DNA from 4 places in the Sinorhizobium sp. CCBAU 05631 genome. Region 3 is predicted to be linked to each of the others. Evidence: riboswitches for the same ligand, from Rfam matches in the RefSeq annotation. Region 3 holds a riboswitch; each other region holds the start of a gene.
The links. A riboswitch is a leader RNA that binds a small molecule or an ion and turns the genes downstream of it on or off. The one in region 3 is predicted to bind cobalamin.
Positions count from the first base shown of each region.

Region 1: another riboswitch for cobalamin. It lies ahead of SS05631_RS02710 (aromatic ring-hydroxylating dioxygenase subunit alpha); the one in region 3 lies ahead of SS05631_RS10985 (CbtB-domain containing protein).
Region 2: another riboswitch for cobalamin. It lies ahead of bluB (5,6-dimethylbenzimidazole synthase); the one in region 3 lies ahead of SS05631_RS10985 (CbtB-domain containing protein).
Region 4: another riboswitch for cobalamin. It lies ahead of SS05631_RS31435 (ABC transporter substrate-binding protein); the one in region 3 lies ahead of SS05631_RS10985 (CbtB-domain containing protein).

Region 1 is NZ_CP023063.1:575,537-580,304, forward strand. It holds gene SS05631_RS02695 (FAD-binding oxidoreductase) at 1-327, opposite strand, end outside; gene SS05631_RS02700 (L-threonylcarbamoyladenylate synthase) at 387-1,361, opposite strand; gene SS05631_RS02705 (DUF6656 family protein) at 1,441-2,043, opposite strand; cobalamin riboswitch at 2,339-2,541, shown strand; gene SS05631_RS02710 (aromatic ring-hydroxylating dioxygenase subunit alpha) at 2,644-3,888, shown strand; gene SS05631_RS02715 (hybrid-cluster NAD(P)-dependent oxidoreductase) at 3,885-4,768, shown strand, end outside.
Region 2 is NZ_CP023063.1:1,748,580-1,753,347, reverse strand. It holds gene SS05631_RS08670 (NAD+ synthase) at 1-1,198, shown strand, start outside; gene SS05631_RS08665 (TolB family protein) at 1,202-2,026, shown strand; cobalamin riboswitch at 2,069-2,281, shown strand; gene bluB (5,6-dimethylbenzimidazole synthase) at 2,325-3,086, shown strand; gene SS05631_RS08655 (DUF2865 domain-containing protein) at 3,040-4,188, opposite strand; gene SS05631_RS08650 (acyl-homoserine-lactone synthase) at 4,331-4,768, opposite strand, start outside.
Region 3 is NZ_CP023063.1:2,234,724-2,239,491, reverse strand. It holds partial or broken gene SS05631_RS11000 (glucoamylase family protein) at 1-363, shown strand, start outside; gene SS05631_RS10995 (ferric iron reductase) at 375-1,211, shown strand; gene SS05631_RS10990 (CbtA family protein) at 1,282-2,067, opposite strand; gene SS05631_RS10985 (CbtB-domain containing protein) at 2,245-2,421, opposite strand; cobalamin riboswitch at 2,461-2,738, opposite strand; partial or broken gene SS05631_RS10980 (anthrone oxygenase family protein) at 2,917-3,395, shown strand; gene SS05631_RS10975 (glyoxalase superfamily protein) at 3,434-3,784, shown strand; gene SS05631_RS10970 (cystathionine gamma-synthase family protein) at 3,811-4,768, opposite strand, start outside.
Region 4 is NZ_CP023064.1:55,466-60,233, forward strand. It holds gene SS05631_RS19710 (MBL fold metallo-hydrolase) at 1-652, opposite strand, end outside; gene SS05631_RS31115 (hypothetical protein) at 927-1,064, shown strand; gene SS05631_RS19715 (hypothetical protein) at 1,181-1,435, opposite strand; cobalamin riboswitch at 1,586-1,818, shown strand; partial or broken gene SS05631_RS31435 (ABC transporter substrate-binding protein) at 2,085-3,035, shown strand; gene SS05631_RS19725 (iron ABC transporter permease) at 3,032-4,060, shown strand; gene SS05631_RS19730 (ABC transporter ATP-binding protein) at 4,057-4,768, shown strand, end outside.

The DNA.
Region 1 (4,768 bases), 1.7 Mb from region 3:
GACCGGGTCGATGTCGCGGATGCGGTTCAGCCGCTCAAGGGAAAGCACCACATCGGCCTTTCCCTCGCGCGGGATCTGGCCGGCCACGTGGCCGGTGTTTCCGCCCTGGGGCACGATCGCCGTCTGGCTCTGGCTGGCGAGCCGCAGGATGCGCGAGACTTCATCGACCGAGGCGGGCTTCAGCACGAGCGGTGTCGTGCCGCGGTAAAGCCCGCGCGATTCGACGAGATAGGGCGCCGTCTCCGCCGGTCCGGTCAGCGCATGGCCGGGGCCGACGATGTCGGTGAACGAGGCGATCAGTTCGGGAGAAGGGATTGCTGTGCTCATGACCTGCCTGCGATTTATATTGCCGAAACAGCCGGACCACACAGGTCTCGCGCTTCCGGTCAGATCCTCGGGGCGGCGGCCCGTTCGAGCCGGTCGATGATCGCTTCGCCAAGGCCTTCGCCCGGGATCGGCCCGAAAGCGATGGTTCGAGCGCCGCTCGCATCTGCCTTTTTCATATAGTCGAAAAGATTGGCGGCCGCTTCCCTGAGATTGCCCGTTGGGCTGAGGTCGAGGACGATCGCCGCGCTGCCTTCGCCAGGCAGCGCCTTGCCGCCGAAGCGGATCAGCGCCTCTCCCGTGTGGACGTCCGTCGCATTGAGCCGCACCGCGGCACCCGGCGCATAATGCGAGGCGAGCATGCCGGGAGCTTCGATCGTCGCGCCGGCCGCTTCCGGCCGCTCAACGGGAAGGCCGGCGAGCGCCTCGATCTCGGCCGCATCGAGACCCCCCGGCCGAAGCAGCCGCAGCCGGCCGTCTTCGACCTTGATGATCGTCGATTCGAGGCCGATTTCCGCCGGGCCGGCATCGAGGATCAGCTTCAGCTTCGCACCGAGATCCGCCTCCACATGGGCCGCGCTGGTCGGACTGATCTTGCCCGACGTATTGGCGCTCGGCGCCGCCAGCGGGCGCCCAAAATGTGAGATCACCCGCCGGGAAAAACCTTCAGGCATGCGGATCCCGAGCCTGTCGAGGCCGGCTGAGGCAAGCGCGTGCACGGTGCTTTCGGGTCGCTGAGTGAGAATCAGCGTCAGCGGCCCCGGCCAGAAGGCTTCCGCGAGGCGTCGGGAGATGGGGTCGAATATCACATGCGCTTCGGCCATTCCCATGTCCGAGACGTGGCAGATCAGCGGATTGAAACGCGGCCGGCCCTTCATCTCGTAGATGCGGCTGATCGCATCGGCACTCGTTGCGTCTGCTGCAAGGCCGTAGACGGTTTCCGTCGGGATCGCCACGGGCTCACCTTCGGAAAGCACCGCGCAGGCCGTTTCGATCGCCCGATCCGGTTCGCTGCACGTATCGATGATTTCGGCCATGGCGGTTCTGGTCCTTTCCGTCGCTTCCTTAACGGAGGAGGAGGGAAAACAGAACGATTTTCTTTGTCGATGACCGGCGTCAGAGGCTGCGAATGATCCGCCGCAGCGCTTCGTCGCGTGCGCCGAGCATCAGGACGTTCTTGAGCGCCACCTTCGGGTCCTGCGTCCGGAAGATCAGGCCGTTGCCCCGAACATTTCGATCGAGGACCATCCGCCCCTCTTCGGTGCCGGGTTGAATGGCCACGGCGAAATACATGCGCGAGTAGCTTGTCTGTATGCGTTCGAAGAAGTGCGCCTCGTCGCCGAGGTCGGAGAAGAAGTTGGCAAAGTAGAACGCCCAGGTGACGTCTCGCGATCGAGCGAGATGAGTCCGCGCCGCGGTGACATGGCAATAGCCGAGGTGGGGACTGTCGGCGAGGGTCCTGTGGAAGATCATCTTCGGGAACTGGATCGAGGCATGAAAGCCGTTGATCCGCCCGTGTGTCGTCTCTCCCGCCGCCTGTAATCTCTGTCCGGTTCTCTCTGCCACTTCCTCATGCGTCATGTAGCGGCGCTGTTCGGGCAACCACGGCCGGCGCCGGTCGATTCGGCCCGTGCGCAGGAACTCTGTATGGCCGCCCGCCGGTTTCGGCGCCGGCGCCTGCGCTTTGCCTGAGGCGTCGTAGTATCTGATTTTTGCCATCGACCTCTGCGTCACCTGTCGCTGAACGGACTGAACCGTCAGCGAACGCTAAATCACTATGGTTAATAGAGTATTTCGGGCGCCCGCGCATCGCTTAATGTCGCAAAATGGCCCGTGATCTTCGCGGCCTGGATGCCGCTGCGAAAAAACGCGCCATTTGCCGAAAAATGTATCTATCGCATTGTTTATTATAGAAGATGTCGCAGGACTTCCAACGCGCCCGCATCGAAAATCCTTGTCGTCTTTCTGGAATGGAATGTCGCGCACCGGCAATTGCCGAGCCTATCTGGCCGCTTAGATTCGAATTGCTCAAGGTGCCGCTTCTTCGCAGGGAGGGGCGGAGAATTGGGAAGCCGGTCAAATCCCGGCGCTGCCCCCGCAACGGTGGTGGAGTGAACCCCCGGCATAAGGCCACTGGACAATCGTCCGGGAAGGCGCCGGGCAGGGCCCTCGGGCCGCTCCAGAGCCCGGAAACCAGCCTTGAGGAAAACGACCGTAACTGGTTGCGGCGGGCAGCCGGATCGGAGCCAAGGCGCACGACATCTCTCCGGCGCGGTTCCCGTCTTGCCTGCCCGAAACAGGGCTAACGAGGACATGGGCATGGACATCCAGAACGAAATGCTGCGCAAGCTGAAGACCCGCCGCGAGGGCTACAGCCTCGATCGGGCCTTCTACATCGACCCGGACTATTACCGTCAGGACCTGGAGAATATCTGGTACAAAGACTGGCTATTCGTCGGCCACGACTGCGAAATCCCGCGTCCCGGCAATTACTTCACGCTGCAGGTCGGCGACTATCCGATCGTCATCGTGCGCGATCGCCAGGGGGCGGTCCGAGCGCTGCACAATTCCTGCCGCCACCGCGGCTCGCGCGTTTGCACCCAGCACAAGGGATCCTCGGCCAAGCTCGTTTGTCCCTATCACCAGTGGACCTACGAACTCGATGGCAGGCTGCTCTTCGCCCGGCAGATGCCGGAGGATTTCGATCCGGCCCAGCACAGCCTGAAGCCGGTCAATTGCGAAACGGTCGGCGGCTATATCTTCATCAGCCTTGCCGAGCGGCCCATGGATTTCCAGCCCTTCCGCGACACGGTTGCAGCCTATCTCGCGCCGCATCGCCTCGGCGAAACCAAGGTCGCCTATGAAAGCACCATCGTCGAGAAGGGCAATTGGAAGCTCGTCTGGGAGAACAACCGCGAGTGCTACCATTGCGCCGCCAACCATCCGGAACTCTGCCGGACCTATCCCGAGGCTCCGACTGTGACGGGCGTCCAGGGCGCCATGGACGATCCGGAAATCGGTGCCCATTGGGAGAGATGCGAGGCGGCGGGGCTGCCGAGCGCCTTCAAGATCGGGCCGACCGGCCAGTTCCGCATGACGAGGATGCCGCTGATCAACGGGGCGGAGAGCTATACGATGTCCGGCGAGAAGGCGGTCCGCAAGCAGCTTTCCGGCGACATAAGCGCGAACCGCATCGGCACGCTGCTGCTCTTCCATTACCCGACGACGTGGAACCACATCCTCGGCGACCATGCGATCACCTTCCGCGTGCTGCCGCTCGGGCCGGAACTGACGCAGGTCACGACGAAATGGCTCGTCAGCAAGGATGCGGTCGAAGGGGTCGACTATACCCTCGAAGACCTCACCCATGTCTGGACCGAGACCAACGACCAGGACCGGCAGATCGTCGAGGAAAACGCCTTCGGCATCCGCTCGCCGGCCTATGAGCCGGGTCCCTATTCGGCCGAACACGAGGGCGGGGTCATGCAGTTCGTCGACTGGTATTCGCGCTTCATGCAGGATCGCCTGCAGGGCAGCGCCGCTCCTCTGTCGCGGGTGGCATGACGATGGAAATGGCACGCTCCTTTCACCACTTCGACGAACTGCAGCCCTGGAAAGATCGCCAGTTCCTGCTCGAATGCATCTCCGCGGTCGGCGAGACCGCGGACGTGATGACCTTCACCTTCCGGTCCGACAGGCCGGCCTGGTTCCGCTACCTGCCCGGGCAGTTCGTGACGCTGGAACTCCCCGTCGGCGAGGAACCGGTGATGCGCACCTATACGCTATCGTCCTCGCCGTCCCGCCCGCTTTCCGTTGCGGTCACGGCCAAGGCGCAGTCGAACAGCATCGGCACGCGCTGGATGTTCGACAATCTCAGGCCTGGCATGACGTTGAAGGCGCTGGGGCCGCTCGGCGATTTCAGCTTCGTGCGCCATCCGGGCGAAAAATATCTGTTCGTCTCGGCCGGCTCCGGCATCACGCCGATGATGTCGATGACGCGCTGGATGGCGGATTGCGCGCCGGACACGGATGTGACCTTCATTTCCTGTGCCCGGCAGCCGGAGGATCTGCTGTTCAAGCCGGAGCTGGAGATCCTCGCCCGCCAGATGCCGCGTCTCAATCTCGGCTTCCTGGTGGAAGGACACGAAGCGCGTCACGGCTGGCACGGCCTGCGCGGCCGTATCGATGCGACGAAGCTGCCGCTGCTTGCACCGGACTTTCTGGAGCGAACGGTCTTCTGTTGCGGCCCCGAACCCTTCATGCGCGGGGTTCGGGAGATGCTGGAGGGGGCCGGTTTCTATATGGCCCGCTACCACCAGGAAAGCTTCCAGCCGGCGGCGGCGCCGGCGGCAGAGGAACTCGCCATCCGCGCCGCCTCGGCGGCCGGCGCTCAAGGCGAGGCGGGCCGGGTAACCTTCACCATGAGCGGCAAGGAAGTCTCGAC
Region 2 (4,768 bases), 490 kb from region 3:
GCTCGGCGTCTGCGAGACGCTCGAGGAAAGCGGCGCCGAAATCCTGCTTTCTCCGAACGGATCGCCCTACTACCGCGGTAAAGTTGATGTCCGTCACCAGATCGTGCTGAAGCAGGTGATAGAGACCGGCTTGCCGATGATCTATGCCAATCAGCTCGGCGGGCAGGACGAACTGGTCTTCGACGGCGCGAGCTTCGGCTTCAATGCCGATCGCTCGCTCGCCTTCCAGATGAGCCAGTTCGAGGAGGCGCTCGCGATCTCCGAATGGACGAGGGGTGACGACGGCTGGGTCTCACACAACGGACTCCGGTCTCGCCTGCCGGAATGCGAGGAGGCAGACTATCGCGCCTGCATGTTGGGGCTGCGCGACTACGTCAACAAGAACGGCTTCAAGAACGTCGTCCTCGGCCTGTCGGGCGGCATCGACTCGGCGATCTGCGCGGCGCTCGCCGTGGACGCGCTCGGCGAGGAGCGGGTTCGCACGATCATGCTGCCCTATCGCTATACGTCGCGGGAATCGCTGAAGGACGCCGAGGCCTGTGCCAAGGCGCTCGGCTGCCATTATGACGTCGTTGCGATCGAGGAGCCCGTCGAAGGCTTTCTCAATGCTCTCGCCGACACGTTCGAGGGGACCGAATCCGGGATCACCGAGGAGAACCTGCAGAGCCGCACGCGCGGCACGATCCTGATGGCGATCTCCAACAAGTTCGGCTCGATGGTGGTGACCACCGGCAACAAATCGGAAATGTCGGTCGGCTACGCGACGCTCTACGGCGACATGAACGGCGGCTTTAACCCGATCAAGGACCTTTACAAGATGCAGGTCTATGCACTGTCGCGCTGGCGCAATGGCGCTGTGCCGCCCGGAGCACTCGGCCCCTCCGGCGAGGTCATCCCGCTGAACATCATCGACAAGGCGCCCTCGGCCGAACTGCGGCCCAACCAGACCGACCAGGACTCGCTGCCGCCCTATCCGGTCCTCGACGACATTCTCGAGTGCCTGGTGGAGAAGGAACTGAGTACCGAGGAAATCGTCGCCCGCGGGCATGACGAGGCCACGGTGCATCGGATCGAACACCTGCTCTACATCGCCGAATACAAGCGGCGGCAGTCGGCTCCCGGGGTCAAGATCACCAAGAAGAATTTCGGCCGGGACCGGCGCTATCCGATCACCAACCGTTTCCGCGACCGAGGGTAGATCATGCGCAGTTCGGTGGAGATTTTCGATATTGCCACCGGCGAGACGCAAGTCGTCTGGCAGACGGAGCGGCTGGTCGAGGCGCCGAACTGGTCGCCGGACGGCAAATCCCTGATCATCAACGGCGACGGCAGGCTCTATCGGCTTGCCTTTGACGGTTCCGAGCCCGTGGAAATCGACACGGGCGTTGCCGGGCAATGCAACAACGATCACGGCATTTCGCCGGACGGGAAAACGCTGGCGATCAGCGACAAGACCGAATTCGGCAAGTCGGCGATCTATCTGCTGCCGGCCGAGGGCGGCACGCCGCTTCTGGTGACGCGCAACCTGCCGTCCTATTGGCACGGCTGGTCCCCGGATGGGAAAACCTTGACCTATTGCGGGATCCGCGACCAGATCTTCGACATCTACACGATTTCGGTCGATGGCGGAGAGGAGCGGCGCCTGACGCATGGCGAGGGCCGCAACGACGGCCCGGACTGGTCGCCGGACGGTGCGTGGATCTATTTCAATTCGAGCCGCACCGGCCGCATGCAGATCTGGCGGGTGAGGCCGGACGGCAGCGATGTCCAGCGCATCACCGACAGCCCTTATGGTGACTGGTTCCCGCACCCGTCGCCGGACGGCAGGCATCTGCTGGTGCTGTCCTATGACGGCGAGGTCTTCGACCATCCGCGCGATCTCGATGTGCGGCTTCGGCTGATGGATCCGGAAGGCAGCAATGCGCGTGTCCTCTTCGAACTCTTCGGCGGGCAGGGGACGATGAACGTTCCGAACTGGTCGCCCAACGGCGATGCCTTCGCCTTCGTGCGTTATCGGCCGGCTTGAGCAGGGCGCGGCGCCCCCGCCTTGCGTTTCGCCGGCGGCTGTGCCCATATGCGGCCGTCAGGTGCCCGCTTGCTGCGGGAGAATCGGGAAGCCGGTAGAATTCCGGCACGTGCCCAACGCTGTAACGGTGACGTCTGCGCCAAAAGAGTTCTGAGCATTTTCAGAGCTTTGCCACTGGTTCCTGATGCGATCTGGGAAGGTGGCGCAGCCGAGTGACCCGAAGTCAGAAGACCGGCCTGGCGAGATAGACCGGCCCCGCGCGGACGGCGGGAGGTTGCGCATTGTTGGGGATCGAACGATGCTGCCTGACCCGAACGGCTGCCTTGCGGCGGCCGGTGCCTTTTCGCCGGACGAGCGCGCCGCCGTCTATCGTGCCATCGAGACGCGCCGCGACGTGCGCGACGAGTTCCTGCCCGAACCGCTGCCCGAACCGCTGATCGCCCGCCTGCTCGAAGCGGCGCATCGTGCCCCGTCCGTCGGCTTCATGCAGCCGTGGAACTTCGTGCTCGTACGGCGAATCGAGACGCGGGAGAGGGTCTGGCAGGCATTCCAGCGCGCCAATGAGGAGGCAGCCGGAATGTTTTCGGGCGAGGCGCAGGCGAAATACCGGTCACTCAAGCTCGAGGGCATACGCAAGGCGCCGCTCGGCATTTGCGTGACCTGCGACCGGACCCGCGGCGGCGCCGTCGTGCTCGGCCGCACGCACAATTCGCAAATGGACGTGTATTCGACGGTTTGCGCGGTGCAGAATCTTTGGCTCGCGGCGCGGTCCGAAGGCGTCGGCGTCGGTTGGGTCAGCATTTTCCACGAGAACGAGGTCAAAGATATCCTCGGAATTCCGGAGCACATCGAAATCGTCGCCTGGCTGTGCCTTGGCTATGTCGATCGCCTCTACCAGCAGCCGGAATTGGCGGTGAAGGGCTGGCGGCAACGCTTGCCGCTCGAGGACCTCGTTTTCGACGAAGGATGGGGCGTCCGCGACAGCCTCGTAACGACCGCCCAAAGGGAAGGTGTCACTCGTTCTGCAGCGGCTGGTAACGCGATCCCCGAGGGTTCTTGAGATCGATCGCGCTCTCTTCCTGTGGCAGGAAGGCAGGACCGACAACGCGGACCTTGCTGCTCTTCGGATCATAGGGGCGCTCTTCCACGGGCTTTGCCCCCGCTGGTCCGAAGGCTGGTGCAGACGGCCCCTCGATCGTCACGACGGAAGGGCTGACCACCGAAAGCTTGGTTCCCGAGGGGGTGCTTTTGTTCTGATCCGTCGTGATCTTCGGAATCTGGCAGCCGCAGATGCCGGGAGAACCGACGTCGCGCACACGATAGGCGAAGGCGTTGGGGAGTTCCCTGTACGGCCTTCCCGTGGACGCCGAAACCATCTGCTCGCTCTCCTCGGTGGCGAGGACGTGATAATAGAGTTCCGTATCGGCGCCGGGGCATCGTGCCCGGCAAAGCTCGGCGTCGCGTCCGAAGTCGGCCGGCGTGGCGTTCGACGAAATCGGGAAAAATGCTCCGTCGCAGGTCCGCACGCACATGGTCCTGAAGCCGCCTGCCGCGCCGTTCTCCATGAATGTGAAATCGTCGGTCGGACCATCGAACAGCAACGGATAGTCCTCGCCGTCCGGCGGGAAGCTTTCGAGGATGTTGCGATGAGCGCGCGCCTCTTCGGTGCCGTATTCATCCGGAACCGTCTCGTCCCAGTTCGGAGCGGCGTCCCCCGAGCAGTCGTTCAATTCCATGGCGGCGAGGATCCGCCGGCGCATGTCCTCATTGCCCTTCGAAATCAGGTGCCGGCGTTGGGCCTTGAGCGTGTGGAGATTGTCCTCCATGCGCGCAATCGCATCGTCAAGCTCGGCACAGGCAGCCGCATTTTCGCTTTCGATGTAGACGACGGACTCGTCGCTGCATTCCATGCGCCGCCTTTCGTTCCTGGCGCGGCGAAGTTCGATGTTCTGTCGCGAAACCGCGCCGGTGAAATCGCGCAGATTGGCGTTTGTCGTGAACGCCGCCGGCAGCTCTGCGAGGCGGGCGCTGAGGCGCGCGCAGACGTCGGTGGCCGATGCCTGCCCAGGCATAGCCAAGGCGAGGGGCAGCAGAGCGGCCGCAAGGCGCATCATCCTCAAGGACGCAGTGGATCGGGACACTGACACTCGTCTTTCCTGCATTTCGCTCCGCTGATCGCGGGACAGGGGCGCCTGTAGTCACATCATACGACGTTAGGGTGAGGGCGCAACGACAAGACGGCGTTTGTGTTAATACGTGTTCCGAGACAGGAAGGGCCGGGCCGCCTGAACGGCCCGGCCATGATCAGGCCGCCCTTGCAGTTTCGAGCGACATGGGCCGTTCGAGCACCGTGCCTTCGATGAGGGCAACGGCCTTCATCTGTCGAAGCAGGCTTCTCGACACTTCCCAGGCGACCGCGACCGCGTAGACATTGCCGATCCTGTGCGGCTCGGCAATCCGTTCTCCGGGGCACCCCATGCGGCGGAACATCCGCTCAAGGAAGACGTCTGTGACGGTGACGATGTGGCTGATGCCGGAGGCAAGGCCAAGTTCGCCGACGCCGCACATCAGTTCGGCGGCGGCGACCGTCACCTGGTTCGAAGACCGGTCCTGGGAAATATCCGGGTCGATGCAGAAGCGGCTCGATTCCCAGACCGAAGCGCTCCGGATTTCCGGGTTGCCGCCGAGCAGCACCGGGAATGTATCATCCAGCATGTTCGGCCCCAGCGTCGGCAGGAGCCT
Region 3 (4,768 bases):
TGCGGCACGAGGCGCTCCGTTCGGCGCCGATGACGGGACCCTGGTCGCTTGGGCTCCGCTTGCCGGACTGCCCTTCGCACCGGACGACTGCCTGGATAGCCTTTCGCATCTGCTCGCGCATTTCCGGCACTGCTTCGCGACGGCCGCCTTCCCGGCGGCTTCAATCCGAGCCTGCCGGGCGCAGGGCGCGAGGGCTGGGTCGACGACAGGATTGTCGGGCTTGACCAGGGGCTGTCCGTCATGATGATCGAGAACTGGAGAAGCGGCCTCATCTGGGAACTGACGCGCAGTATCCCGGTCTTCAGCCGGGGGCTGAAAAGGGCTGGATTCGAAGGGGGCTGGCTGACACCCGGCGCGGCTTGATGGGACGGAGCATGGGGCAGGGGCATCGGCAGCGGGAAAGCAGAGCGGTCATGGAGGCGGCTGCCGCGATCGAATGGCTGGCGGCCTCCATTCCGGAGGTCGCCTGTTCGGTCGCGACCTCTGACGCACATTTCCAATCGCCAGACGCTTTCTGGTCGAAGCCGGCAAACCTCGAGACCTGCCTGGCCTATCAGGACCGTTTCGCGTCCGGCATGGACGATAAGATTCGAGCGGCGCACCTGGTCGCCTTCTACAGCCATCAGCTGAGCCTTGCGGCGGGCGCGATCTATCTTGTGAGCGGCCTTGTTCCGGTGGTCGCGGGCCTGCGGTTCGAAACCTATTTGCGTGCCCGCGACGGGAGGTCGCTTGTGGCCGGCCGCTTTCATTTCCTCGTCGACCTTCCGCGGAGCGAGAGTGAGATCGAGCCGGACGAGCCGACTCGACGCTTTCACGATGCCTTCGTTGCGCATCTGAAGCCGGTGATCGCGCTGCTGAAACGCCGCTGCGGCCTGTCAGCGCGCGCGCAATGGCGGTTGGCCGCGGACAGTCTCGCCGGCGCTTTCCTGGAGATCGGGCGGCGGCGGCAACGGGAGGACAGGGCGACGGGGCAGGCGCTGGCGATCGTCAAAAGGGCCCACTCGCCGCTTGTCTCGCGGCAGCTTCACTACGAAAAGATCGAAGCGGCCTCCGGCAGTGGGGGAGAGCTTCGCTCCAGGACCTACCGGATCCGCGGCGGCTGTTGCCTTTTCTATCGTGCCGAGGGCGGCAGCTTCTGCGACACCTGCGTGCTGCTCGAGCCCGAGCTTCGACGAGAGATGCTGCGGGCCCACCTGCTCGATAGCAAATGAGACCCTTGCCTTCTCCCCGCGTGCTGCCCGCAGGCGGGGAGAGGACAAGCGGCGAAGGCGCGGGGGCCGGTTAGTGCGCCCGGAGAAACCGGTCGTTGATGAAACCGGAGACGATGCCGAGCACCAGCCAGAAGGCGAGCGTCGTCGCAAGCGCGGCGACGGCGAACTCGGCGCCGAGCACAGCCGGCACGTTGCTGGAAATGTCGAGCGGCTGCGGCGCACCATAAAGATGGGGAGCGGCGACTAGGACGAGACCCGCGAGCTTGGCGACGATTTCCGGGCGGAGTGCCAGCAGATAGAGTCCCACGGCCGAGAGTAGCACCGTCGCCCCCCACCAGAGCTGCCGGTCGCCAAGTTCGGCCGCCGGAAAGCCCGGCAGTTCCGGCGGCAGGCCTACGGCCGGAAGCAGGTGCACGGCGAGCCAGCCGAAGGCGCCCCAGAGCGCGCCATTGGCAAGCGTGATCGGGTAGCCGATCATCAGGCTGATGCCTGCAAGCAGCAACGAGAAGCCGGCGCCGGTGACCAGATTGGCGGCAAGCGTGCCGGAAAAGCGGCTCATGCCGAACATGATGCCGCCTTCCTCGTGTTCTTCGCCCTCATGGGCATAGGCGGGGGTGACCGGCGAAAGTGCTGCGAGCATCTCGCCTAACATCTGGGATCCTTTCAGCGACGAATGCTGCTGATGATCCGTGGCCGGCTGCTCGCCGGCGGGCTGCCCGGTTGCAGCCGGCGCTTCGCCCTCGAATTCTTCCGCATGCAGGATAAGCGGCGTGACCCGCAATTCCTGGGCGCCGGTCATGAAGACGCCGGCGATCAGCCCGGCCACGACCGCGGCCAGAAGTGTCTTGACGATCATTGTCGATTTTCCTCAGCGGGCGTGGCCGCCTTGCGGTAAGCCGGCCCGATTCCATCGACGCAAGCCGGCGCTTGAAGGCGCGGGCGCGTGCCAGACGCACGACGCGCGCTCCGAGCACCGGAGGGTCGATTTTTGTATCGTTCGGTGTGGAACGCGGCAGGCGCTCCATGACTTCGCTTAGTGGCAGGGGAAGCCGTAGGAATGGCGCGTGTCGTGTGCCGTGTCGTGCAGCACGGCCGAATTCGCCAGGCCGGCACCGAAAACGAGGAAGCCACCGATCATGAGGGCGATGATGCCCGCGGTCAGACGGTCGCTGAGGGAGAGCGGAATGCTCGAAACTGTAGACGTAGCCATGACAACCTCCGTGATGGCAATGGGATATTCCCCTTGGGCACTATGCCCGTATCGCTTGGCAGGTTTCCTGGCTCGCAGCGTCAGGTGCCCAGGCTAGCCTAGTCACCAAGGATTTGCCTCGCCTTCCCAGAACCGAACCGCCCTCTCGCGGCTGTTCCAGTGGCTTCTTCCGGATTGCTCCGGAACGGCAAATTCACGTTGCTCTACAGTCGCGGGGTCGGCAGTGATTGAGATGCCCAGCTTGGGTCCATCCGTCACATTCCCGTTTACTCCCGAAACACGTTCGCATTCCGGGAACCAACCGATCAGCGATGATTAGGTGTGGCCGACAATGATGTCAATCGCGCCGCGGTGGAAAGTGGAGGAGAGGGTTGCGCGCATTCGCGTTGCAGCGCCACATGGGGAACAACTCCTGATGACTATATCGCATTGGTCGGTTATCTCTTGGGCAGCGCGTGCGGCCGCAGGCCGCACGATCGACCCGGGGTCCGTGCGATGCTTGCCCTTGTTCCTGCCCTGTCCTTTGCCGCCGTCATCGGATCCGGACTTATGGCCGGGCTCTTCTTCGTCTTTTCCGTCTGCATCATGCAGGCGCTGCGGCGATTGCCGGCGGAGCAGGGCGTTGCTGCCATGAACGCGATCAACGTCGTGATTCAGAATCCGTTGTTCTTCGCCGCCTTCATGGGCACGGCGCTGCTCGGCGTGATCCTCATAGCTGCCGCTTTCATCTGGGGCGGGGAGGGGAGCTATCTCCTGCGGCGGGCGGACTCGTCTACCTCGCCGGCACATTCGCGGTGACGATGGTCTTTAACGTTCCGCTCAACAACGCGCTGGCGAATGCCACTTCGGTCGAGGCCGTCACCGAAGTCTGGCAGCAGCGCTACTTGACCGATTGGGTCTGGTGGAACCATGTCCGCACGATCGCTTCGATAGCTTCGCTCGCCCTTTTCACGCTTGGCTTTCAACGCGGCTGAAGCCTAGGAAAGAGGACGATGAAACTGGGGAGGATCCAATGGCCGTCCGACGCATCGTGCCCAATCTTCAAGTATCCGATCCGCAACGCGCGCGCAGTTTCTATACGGATCTGCTTGGCCTCAACGTGGTGATGGATCACGGCTGGCTGGTCACCTTTGCGGCGGAAGGCGGATCGGCAATGCCGCAGGTCAGCTTTGCCATTGATGGCGGATCGGGAACGCCGGTGCCGGCGCTCTCGATCGAGGTGGACGATGTCGACGAAGTCTATCGGCGCGCGAAGGCGGCCGGCATCGAAATCGTCTATGACATCACTGACGAACCCTGGGGTGTGCGACGTTTCTTCGTGCGCGATCCGTTCGGCAACGTAGTCAATATTCTGACGCATTGAGCGGGGGACGGCCCCCGCTCAACGGATCAGACGGTCGTCAGAGCGTTCGCGACGTCGGCGACGAGGTCGTCCGGATGCTCGATGCCGATCGACAGGCGGATAGTCGATTCGAGCACGCCGATCCGGCGCCGCACCTCGATCGGCACGCCCGAATGAGTCATCGCCGCCGGGTGGCTCGCAAGCGATTCCGTGCCCCCGAGGCTGACGGCGAGCTTGAAGATCTGCAGGGCGTTCAAGAAACGGAAGGCTGCCTCCTGGCCGCCGGCGATGTCGAAGGAGAAGGTCGAGCCGGCGCCGGTGCATTGCGCGGCAAAGGTCCGCCCGACCGGCGAGGCTTCGTCGTGGAAGGGCAGATAGTGGATCCCTTCGACCTTCGGGTGGTCGCGCAGGAACTCGGCGACGATCCGGGCATTCTCGTTCGCCTTCTCCATCCGGACCGACAGCGTTTCGAGCGACCGGCCGAGCATCCAGCAGGAATGCGGGTCGAGCTGCGTGCCGATCGAGCCGCGCAGCGCCTTCACCTGTTTGATCAGCGCCTTCGAGCCGAGCACGGCGCCGGCGATCAGGTCGGAGTGGCCGCCGACATACTTGGTGAGCGAATAGAGCGACAGGTCCGCGCCGTGGTCGATCGGGTGCTGGAAGACCGGGCCGAGCAGGGTGTTGTCGCAGGCGACGATCGGCCTTTGCCCCTGTCTTTCGCCGATCTTTTCGGCAATGCGGCGGATCATCGCGACGTCGACGAGGCTGTTGGTGGGATTGGCCGGCGTTTCGACGAGGACCGCGGCGACCCGGCCCCTGCTCATGGCCTCCTCGGCGGCGGCGCTGACGGCCGCTTCATCGACGCCGTCGGCAAAGCCGACTGCGTGGATGCCGAGATTGAGAAAGGTCTTGGCGAGCAGCGTCTCGGTGCCGCCGTATAGCGGCTGTGAATGCAGGATTGCGTCGCCGGGCCGCACGAAGGCAAGCAGGGTCGTGGCGATTGCC
Region 4 (4,768 bases), on a different replicon from region 3:
TCGGCAGGATGCGATTGATCGGCCAGGTCGCCAGGCGCGCGAGCTCGCGAATGTGTTTCTCGGTGTTCTCCGCTTCGGAAACATAGGTGACGGTGTCTTCGAGCGTATCGCCGGCCAGAAGAATTTTCTCGTCCGGCAACCAGAGGATGGTCCCGTCGGCGCTGTGGATGTCGAAATGGTGGAGCTCGACCCGGCGACTTCCGACCTCAAGGTCCAGCCTCGTTTCAAAGAGACGATTGGGCATGACGAGCGGGCTGATGGGCGGGACGCGTGTGGCGAGTTGATCGCGATTGGCATGAAGCAGATGGGCGGTCAGCTTCAGCGCGATGATTTCGCAATCGGCAAAGACCGCATTGCCGGCGACATGGTCATTGTGCCAATGGCTGAGGACGACCCGGATGGTCCTTGCGCCGAGCCCCTCGAGATGGCGCCTGATGGCTTGCGCATGGGCAAGCGAGATATGCGTGTCGTAGACGATCGCCTCGCCTGCATTAAAGACCGCATAGGAGGCGACCCCCAAGCCGTAGGCACCGTCATCGAGCCAATTCGGCTCCGCGCCATGAAGTCTCCGCCCCTCGATGCGGCCGTCGTAGTAGGCAAAGACGCCGTGATGCGGTTCAAGGATTCTCAGTGTCGAGGTCATGTCTGGCATGCGAGGCTCTCGAGCAAATTGGCTTCAATCTCTGCCGCGGCGGTCGGCGGCTCGGCAGCGCAGAACTATCACATCCTGACCGCCGCTCACATCGGTTTGCGCATGATTTGGCTCTAGCCCTGCGTGGCCGGAATTAGGAAACTCGCGATTCGTTGTGGTGCCATAAATCATTGAAAGGTTGTATTTTTGTCAATTCATTAACAAATCCCTACATTCCTGCGTCTTTCGGGATCGGCCGGCTGTTGTCGGCAGGCGAACCGCAGCCAGCAGGAGTTTGCGATGGCTGGAAGAGGGCCGGGCGAGGGGACTGCTCGACATCGGCGAGCCGCTGCCCACCGCGCGCATCCTCATGGACCTGATCTTCGGCGCCGCGGCGCTCGAGACCGGCCAGGGACCCGAATGGCCGGGCTGACCGGAATGGCCGGGCTGACCGGACAGGCCGGGCTTCATGCGCAGCTGCATCCGCCTGATCGTCAACGGCATTGCGCAGGGGCCCGCGCAAGGCGATTGATCGTCTTCTGCGGATCGTCAGGTCATCCTGCGAACCACCCAGAGAGACCGGCCCGCATGGGCTATACCCGAGACGAGCCGCAGGCGAGGGTCGTCCTTGAGCCGCTCGGCCTCGGCCGCATCGAGAAGCAGCGCCTGCCGATCGGTCTCGTTAGCGTTCGGCGTAATCCAGCAGCGCCGTTCCTCGCAGCAGAGGCCTGCTTCCGGATGCTCCTGCAGGTATTCGATCGCGTATCCGGCCTCGACTTTTTGCAGTTCCGCGTCGATCGACATCGTCCTTCCTCCCGACCTGAAATCGCTCGGGATTATACCTGATTGTGGCGGCCCAGGGAGCGGCGGCCTCGGCATCGGGGTCCGCACTGTGTGGAGGCATCGCCGAAATGTTGGTAGGCAGCACTGGCCTTGACCAGTCATGATCAACGAATTAAGGAAGCCAGCGACGGTTCCCCCACGATGAAGCGAAGGGGATTAATAGGGAACACGGTGCGGACGACCCAACAGGGACCAAGACCGTGGCTGCCCCCGCAACTGTAAGCGGATTGCCGCCCATCCTCGTGACGCGAGAAGCGTCATGCCACTGCGAAATTGTCGCGGGAAGGCAGGTGGACGGCAGATATCCGCAAGCCAGGAGACCTGCCGTCATGCGTTCACTCCAATCACGGGCGGGGATGCCCGGAACAGGACACAGCATGACCTCTCCTTGCGCCGACCCGCGCCTTGCCTCTGGTCTTTCCCGTTCCGCGACGCCGCCGAACTGTCGGCAGGCGGGCTGACTCCGTCCGTTCGCGCCGCGACCGGCCGCATCCTTTCGGCCGTTTCATCGAATCCGGGAAATAGACTTATGAAAATCCTGTTTGCGAAATCGAAACACGGCATCCTGTGCGCAGCCGCCGGTCTTATGGCTATCGGCATGGAGGCGAAAGCCGCCGAAACCAGCTATCCGCTGATGCTCACCAATTGCGGCCGTCAGGTCACCTTTCAGAAGGCTCCCGAACGGGCCGTCTCGATCGGCCAGAGCAGCACCGAAATCCTTTACCTGCTCGGCCTCCAGGATCGGATGGTCGGCACCGCCGTTTGGATCGGGCCGGTCATCAAGGGCTACGAGGAGGTGAATGCCAAGGTCGAACGGCTCGCCGACAACGATCCGAGCTTCGAAAGCGTCGTCGCCAAGAAGCCGGATCTCGTGACCGCTCAGTTCCAGTGGCATGTCGGCCCGGAGGGCATCGTCGCCAAGCCGGAGCAGTTCGAGGAGCTCGGAATACCGGTCTATACGTCGCCGGCCGATTGCGTTGGCAAGGACAATACCGGCGGCGGCGACGGCGTTCGCCATTCGGTGTTCACGATGGACCTGATCTATCAGGAAATCACCGAACTCGCGCAGATCTTCAACGTCCAGGAGCGCGGCGAGACGCTGGTTGCCGAACTGAAGACGCGTGAGGAAGCGGCGAAGAAGAAGATCGCTTCGGCGGACGGCAAGCTTTCCGCAGTGTTCTGGTTCTCGAGCGCCGAGCTCGACATCGATCCCTATGTCGCCGGCAAGAACGGCGCGCCGGGTTACATCATGCGCTCGCTCGGCATCAGGAATGTCATCGACAGCGAAGAGGAATGGCCGACGGTGGGGTGGGAAACCATCGCCAAGTCCGGCCCGACGCTGATCGTCGCGGGCAGGATGGAGCGCCGTCGTTTCCCCGCCGACGACGTCGCCGTCAAGCACAAGTTCCTCGAGTCCGATCCGGTCACGAGCCTGATGCCTGCGGTGAAGGACGGCCATGTGGTCGAGATGGACGCCCAGGCGATGAACCCGACGATCCGGACCATCGAGGGCATCGAGGTGCTTGCCGATGCCGTCGAGAAATCCGGCCTGAACAAGTGATCGGCAGCGCACCATCCCTGTCCCGGACGAGCGCCAGCCTGCTGGCGCTCGTCGTGCTGTTCGTCGCGCTCTGGCTGGGTGCGGCGATCGGCGAGACGGCCATACCCATGAGCGTGGTGGCCAAGACGGTCGCCAACCGCCTGTGGGATGCCGGCTACGGCGTCGATGCGCTCGACGAGGGCATCATCTGGAATTACCGGGTGAGCCGCGCCATCGCTGCTGCCAGCTGCGGTGCGGCGCTGGCGCTTTCCGGCGTCGTGCTGCAATCGCTGCTGCGCAATCCGCTGGCCGACCCCTATATCCTCGGCATCTCCGCGGGCGCATCGACGGGCGCGGTCGGCGTCGCCGTTCTCGGCATCGGCGCCGGGCTTTTGACGCTGCCGGCCGGCGCCTTCGCCGGGGCGCTGCTGGCCTTCGGGCTCGTCAGCCTGCTGGCGATGCGGGCGGGCAGGGGCCATGGCGCGATCATTCTGGCCGGCGTCGCCGGCTCGCAGCTCTTCAACGCGCTCACTTCCTTGATCGTCACCAAGGCGGCGAATGCGGAACAGGCGCGGGCAATCATGTTCTGGCTGCTCGGCAATCTCTCCGGCGTCCGCTGGCCGGATGTCTGGCTCGCAGTGCCTGTTGCCCTGGTCGGCCTCATTGTCTGTCTCTGGCATGCCCGCGCCCTCGACGCATTCACCTTCGGCTCCGAATCCGCCGCCTCGCTCGGCATCCCGGTGCGCCGGGTCTATGCCGTGCTGATCGGCGTATCGGCGATGATGACGGCGACCATGGTCAGCATGGTCGGGTCGATCGGCTTCGTCGGCCTCGTCATCCCGCATGTCGCCCGTATGCTCGTCGGCGTCCGGCACGGATTGCTGCTGCCGGTCTCTGCCTTGGTGGGAGCGGTGTTCATGATCGCCGCCGACATCGTGTCGCGCATCATCATTCCGGGGCAGGTGCTGCCGATCGGCGTCGTCACCGCGCTGGTCGGCGCGCCCGCCTTCGCCGCCATTCTCAGCCAGCGCAGGACGGTTCGATGACGCTTTCGGCTTGCAGTGTCTCATGGTCGGCCGGCGGGGTCTCGATCCTCGAGGGCGTCTCGCTCGACGTCGCCGCCGGTGAGTTTCTCGGCATCGTCGGTCCGAACGGTTCCGGCAAGACCAGCCTGATGTCGCTGCTTGCCGGCCTGCGGCGGCCGCGGTCCGGTCACGTTCTGCTCGACGGAGAGAGCGTCGACAGGCTGAGCCGGAAGCAGATCGCCAAGCGCATCGCGCTGGTCGAGCAGCAGGCCGAAACCGGCGAGCGCATCTCGGCGCGCCAGGCGGTGGAACTCGGCCGCACGCCGCATCTCGGGCCGCTCACGCCGTGGTCGGCCCTGGATGAGGCCATCGTCGACGAGGCAATCCACCATGTCGGCATGGCGCAGCTCGCCGCGCGGATGTGGCACACGCTGTCGGGCGGCGAGCGGCAGCGCCTGCACATCGCCCGGGCGCTGGCACAGCAGCCGCAAATCCTCCTCCTCGACGAGCCGACCAACCATCTCGACGTCGGCCATCAGATCGGTCTCCTGCACCTGGTGCGCCAGCAGCAGCTGACGGCGGTCGCGGCACTGCACGATCTCAACCATGCCGCCACGTTCTGCGACCGGATCGCGCTGATGAGCGGCGGCCGCATCGCCGCCTTGGGACGCCCGTACGAGGTCCTCACCGAAGAGCGGATCCGCACCGTCTTCGGTGTCGACGTCGACG